Myxosarcina sp. GI1: one gene and its partner. The protein of the gene in region 2 interacts with the protein of the main gene of each other region in a pairwise test. Links are inferred from orthologs where the notes say so. Each region holds a gene or a part of one and is shown on either strand. Other genes may lie near its edges.

What was found. The genes of interacting proteins can lie anywhere in the genome.
Region 1: the proteins of proA (region 2) and KV40_RS15660 interact in binary tests that used the Escherichia coli proteins (3 or more experiments, as listed by UniProt). The link is inferred for Myxosarcina sp. GI1 from one-to-one orthologs.

Annotation. Positions count from the first base shown.
Region 1 is NZ_JRFE01000022.1:55,249-58,154, forward strand. What follows is about bases 48-2,876. They hold KV40_RS15660 (sulfate/molybdate ABC transporter ATP-binding protein), read left to right. Parts: upstream 48-862; coding sequence 863-1,891; downstream 1,892-2,876. Other genes in these bases: cysW (sulfate ABC transporter permease subunit CysW), read left to right, coding at 48-844; KV40_RS15665 (hypothetical protein), read left to right, coding at 1,952-2,320; KV40_RS15670 (DUF202 domain-containing protein), read left to right, coding at 2,569-2,876. Outside these bases: sulfate ABC transporter permease subunit CysT, read left to right, coding at 1-18; more of cysW, read left to right, coding at 5-47; more of KV40_RS15670, read left to right, coding at 2,877-2,906. UniProt on the Escherichia coli protein: Part of the ABC transporter complex CysAWTP involved in sulfate/thiosulfate import. Responsible for energy coupling to the transport system.
Region 2 is NZ_JRFE01000015.1:159,317-162,245, forward strand. The notes cover bases 21-2,872. They hold proA (glutamate-5-semialdehyde dehydrogenase), read left to right. Parts: upstream 21-721; coding sequence 722-2,023; downstream 2,024-2,872. Other genes in these bases: KV40_RS11310 (hypothetical protein), read right to left, coding at 21-619; folB (dihydroneopterin aldolase), read left to right, coding at 2,057-2,416. In the rest of the region: more of KV40_RS11310, read right to left, coding at 1-20. UniProt on the Escherichia coli protein: Catalyzes the NADPH-dependent reduction of L-glutamate 5-phosphate into L-glutamate 5-semialdehyde and phosphate. The product spontaneously undergoes cyclization to form 1-pyrroline-5-carboxylate.

The DNA of each region.
Region 1 (2,906 bases), on a different replicon or contig from region 2:
CGTTATGCCGTTGAGTAAAAACAGTTCTCAATCCCAACCCAAATTTGCCGTTCCTCTAGTACTAATCACCATTGTCCTAATTTACCTGTTGCTAGTGTTGTTTATTCCTGCGATCGCAGTATTTTACCAAGCTTTTCATTTAGGATTAGAACCATTTTTTGACGCAATTAACAGTAGAGAATTTTGGCACGCAACCAGGCTAACCTTAATTATGGCAGCGATCGCCGTACCCCTAAATACGATTTTCGGACTGTGTGCGGCTTGGGTCATTGCTCGCGATCGCTTTCGGGGACGCACTTTACTTCTAAGCATTATCGACCTGCCTTTTTCAATCTCCCCTGTAGTCGCTGGTTTGATGCTAGTTCTGCTTTACGGACGCAATGGTTGGTTTGGTGGCTGGCTCGATAGCATAAATTTTAAAGTTATTTTTGCCTCGCCAGGAATGATTTTAGCAACCATGTTTGTCACCTTACCTTTTGTCGCCAGAGAAGTCATTCCAGTCTTGGAGGCAATTGGCTCGGAGGAAGAAGAAGCGGGAAGAACTTTAGGAGCGAATGACTGGCAGGTCTTTTGGCGAGTAACCCTACCTAACATTCGTTGGGGCTTACTCTACGGCATTTTGTTAACCAATGCCAGAGCAATGGGCGAATTTGGAGCGGTTTCGGTGGTTTCTGGCAGTATTGTCGGACGGACTCAAACCCTACCGATTTTTGTCGAGCAGGCATACAAAAACTATCAGGTTCAAGCTGCCTTCGGCGCGGCAGCGATTTTAGCTTTACTAGCGGTAATCACGCTGATTTTTAAAGAAATTTTAGAACGACGTACACACATAGGTAACAAATAAACAAGAGGTACAACACAGATGAGTATTTTTGTAAAAGGCGTTTCCAAACAATTTGGTGACTTTCAAGCTCTAGAGCGAGTAACTTTAGAAGTAAAAGAGGATTCGATAGTGGCATTACTCGGACCTTCAGGATCTGGAAAATCGACGCTGTTGCGAGTTATCGCTGGTTTAGAGTTACCAGACAGGGGGCAAGTTGTAATTAATGGTCGAGATGCTACCAATCTTGACGTACAAAGACGCAACATCGGCTTTGTTTTTCAGCACTATGCTTTATTCAAACATCTGACAATTCGCCAAAATATTGCCTTTGGTCTGGCAATTCGCAAACATCCCCGACAGCGCATTAAACACAGAGTTGAAGAATTATTAGAATTGATTCAGCTACGGGGTTTGGGCGATCGCTATCCCGCTCAACTTTCTGGCGGTCAACGACAACGAGTGGCACTGGCTCGCGCTCTGGCTACACAACCCCAGGTTTTATTACTAGACGAACCTTTTGGGGCATTAGATGCCAAAGTCCGCAAAGACCTCCGCGCCTGGCTGCGTAGACTACACGATGAAGTCCACGTTACCAGTATTTTTGTTACTCACGACCAAGAAGAGGCGATGGAAGTAGCTGATGAAATCGTGGTAATGAACCAAGGCAAGATCGAACAGGTAGGCACTCCTGCGGAGATTTACGATCGCCCCGCTACGCCGTTTGTAATGAGTTTTGTTGGCGAAGTCAACGTTTTACCCAGTTCGGCAGATTTATTCCGTCATCACAGCCACAATCCCTTACAGTCTGATGTATTTATACGTCCTCATGAGGTTGAAATTTTAACAACAGCTAATAGCAATACTACACAAGCAATAGTCAAACGTATAGTCCGTTTAGGTTGGGAAGTTCAGGTAGAACTGATTTTGCCAGATAACCTAACAGTAGTCGCACATTTAAGCCGTGAAAAGTTTGCCCAATTGAATCTGCAACCGTCCCAACGAGTGTTTGTCAAACCTCAAAATGTCAGATCTTTTGCTGATACTGCTCTATCTCCCATAGCCGCTTAAAGCACTTACCGAAACGCTTATTCGCTTTAATACAAACAACCAACACATTGAGAAATTACCATGTCTACCATATCGACTCCTATAAACCTGCTCAAAGAAAATAAAGCCAAATACAATTCACAAAAATTTGGCTGGAATCGCCTTCAAAACAGTTTAGTAGTCTCACGCCCATCTAAAAAATCAGCTGAGAAAAACCTCGGCAATCGCGTTAATAAATTTTTATACGACGATAAAGAATTTTACGCTCGCGCTGGAGTTAAAGGTAATTTTAATCCAGTTGAAGTTTTTATTAATCACTGTTTGCTACTATTATTTACAATAATTGCAGGAATACTCGCATATAATGTTTCAACACCTTTTAGAGTGACAGTAATTGAAAACTTTATGTCTAGCTTTGCAGATAATAAAGCGCAAAAATCTTCAGTCTAATAAGCCGATATGAGATGCAGTGAAAATTGAGATAAATTAATTTTTTATTGCCAGTTAGCTATAGCCTTATTAAGATAACCGTACTCGTTTATCCACTGTTCTATTGATTCAAAATCTTTAGTTAGATAAAGAATAAGTTTTTTGGCTACATTTTCCCATACATAGGTTTAATAGCTTAAAGGACTTACCATCAAGCAAAAACATTTTCTAGTGATAATTTTTTTCCTTCCTTGTTACCAAATCGATCTATTAAAACAGAAAAACGTCGAGAACACTTAAAAACACTCAATCTTACAAGTTCTTCACGCGTTAGAGATCATCTAGCAAATGAGCGTACCTATCTAGCATGGATGCGTACGGCAATCTCTTTAATGGGTTTTGGGGTTGTAATCGTACGTCTACGGTTTTTTAGACCCCCTATAACTACATCTCCTGGAAATACCTGGAAGCTAGGAACGATCTTTGCAATTGTAGGATTACTAACCGTGTTGTTTTCAAGTTATCATTACTTTGCTGTCTGTCGAGACATAGATAACAGTTCATACGAACCGCCAATTCGTAGGGTGTTAGTGTTTAGTATTATTAT
Region 2 (2,929 bases):
TACGAACGTCTAAAATTTTCTTACCCGATATAGGAGTAGCGATGAGTGAAACTATACCCAAACCGCAAAGAGCGATAAAACCAGGGAAAAAATAGCGAGTATCGATAACTCCTGTTTGTACTTTAATTCTAAACGGCACTGCTAGATCTACTTCCGTTCCCGATGTGTCTCCCATTTCCAAAATTTCCACGCCAATAACAATTTCTTCTGGTTGTTTTGCATTAACATCCAAACCACCAAGCAAATCCGATTCCGACCAAGTTCTAGTTTGTCCGTCTTCGTACCAAGTTCCCGATTCTCGCCAGGCTTCTTTAACCGCAGAAGCAATTAAGTTACCCTGGGTATCCAAAATCTGTATTTCGTAAACCAGCCAGTGATTGGTAGGAATAGCGGCTCTAACATCTACTCGTAAGGCACCGATGAATCTGGCTTCAAGTTCGATCGGATCGGTAGTAATAGATTCTTCAGAATTAATAGTTAGAGTTTCAGAGATTATGGTTTTACTCAACAAGCTACCGAATACCATTAGCAAACTCATTAACAATAAGATGCCAAAAGGAAAATACGTCCATCGGTCTTGAAAACGAGATGTTTTTTGACGGGAAATTGAAACTGACATAAATTTTATTTGGCGCGATCGCTATGTATGTCTGCCTAACTTAATTTTATTGTTAGGCGCAAATAACTTAAAATAAAGGATGCAGCTTATAAGTATCTAAGTATGGTTGCTTCTAAAATAACATCTTCTCTAACAGACATTGCCCGACAAACACGCGCCTCGGCGAGTAAACTTGCCGTGTTATCAACCGCAGACCGCAATCGAGCTTTAGAAGAAATAGCCGCTGCGCTAGAAGCCGCTACTTCAGAAATCGTAGAAGCCAATCAAGCCGATTTACAAGCTGCCAAAGCCAATCATCTCGCTCCCGCTTTGTATGCCAGACTCAAGCTAGGTGAAAGTAAACTACAAGCTGCGATCGCAGGTGTACGTGATGTCGCTAAATTAGAAGATCCTGTAGGCGCGAGTCAAATTAAGCGCGAGTTGGATGAAGGCTTAATTCTCAAAAGAGTTACTTGCCCTTTGGGAGTGTTGGGAATCATTTTTGAGGCACGTCCCGAAGCTTTAATTCAAATTACCAGTTTGGCAATTAAGTCTGGTAACGGCGTAATTCTTAAAGGCGGCAAAGAAGCTCTTAATTCTTGTCAGACTTTAGTTGAAGTCATTCACAAAGCATTAGTCAAAACTAAAGTCGAACCCGATGCCGTACAATTACTGACCACCAGAGAAGAAATCGCTCAATTGCTGTCATTAGATAAGTATATAGACTTAATTATTCCCAGAGGGTCTAACTCGTTTGTCCGTTACGTACAAGATAATACGCAAATTCCCGTTCTAGGACACGCTGACGGTATTTGTCATTTATATGTAGATTCGGCAGCAGACATCGATAAGGCAGTTAAAATTACTGTCGATGCTAAAACTCACTATCCCGCTGCCTGCAATGCGATCGAAACTCTGCTAGTACATCGAGATATTGCACCTAAGTTCTTACCCACAGTCGCTACAGTCTTGAAGGAACATCACGTAGAGTTAAGAGGTGACACAGCAACTCGTAAAATTATCGACTGTACGGAAGCGACAGAAACAGACTGGAGTTTGGAGTATAGCGATTTAATTTTGGCGATTAAAATTGTTGACGATTTAGAAGCAGCGATCGCACATATCGATCGGTACGGCTCAAAACACACCGATGCCATCGTTACTGAAGACAGTCAAGCAGCAGATATTTTTCAAAATCGAGTAGATGCAGCAGGAGTATACCATAACTGTTCGACTCGCTTTGCCGATGGGTTTCGCTACGGTTTTGGGGCAGAGGTAGGTATTAGTACCCAACAAATGCCCCCTCGCGGACCAGTTGGTTTAGAAGGTTTAGTAACTTATAAATACAAGCTGACTGGTAATGGACATATTGCTGCAACTTACACGGGTGAAAATGCTAAATCTTTTACCCATAGAGATTTATAATCTGTAACCCTTGCGCGATAAGACAAAATAGAAATGGATTCAATTCAAGTTACTGGCATACGTTGTTACGGATACGTTGGTTACTTACCAGAAGAACGAATATTGGGACAGTGGTTTGAAGTAGATCTTACCTTATGGGTAGATTTAACACCTGCCGCCAAAAGCGATGCTATAGAAGACACTTTAGACTATCGAGAAGCAATTGCTATAGTCAAACAGGAAATAAAAACTGCTAAATACTCTCTAGTAGAGACTTTGATTGATGCGATCGCCGATAAGCTATTGACCCTGGACAAACTAGAACGAGTTAGAGTCAAATTGTCAAAGCCAGCCGCTCCTATTCCCGACTTTAGCGGTAAAATAACTCTCGATATTACTAGAGAAAAGCCGTAACAAAGCTAAATAGACTGCAAAACGTCTTTGAAAGAGATGGAGTTTTTCTAAACTGCGTAAAAACACCGAAATGAAAATAATTTGGTTACCAATTTTACGCAATTCCGACCAAGAAGATCGAACGGATTGTCTGCCACATTGGAAGCATCACACTATCCTCATTCAAACTATCAAATACGGAAATCTCGCAGATGATCAGAAAAATTAAGTTAAACGTTGTTTTTTTGTGGCTATATCTAAACCAGCATATTGGCAGTCCTCGTTCTGTATGGCATATAAAACGCTTTTGGTATTTGTATCAAATTAATCTATTCAAAAAGTGTTGGCAACAAGAATGTTCCAAACAAAGCAATCCTAGTTGCTAGTGCGATTGGCTTGCGCCAGAGGTTTTCAAGCGATCGCGATTTGAACTAGTTATAGTCGTAGAAGGTTAGGTTAGATTATGTTATTAACTAGCCTCCCTGGAGTGGAAGAAGTGGTAGCTACGACTCTAATTTCATCTTAATTTTGGCT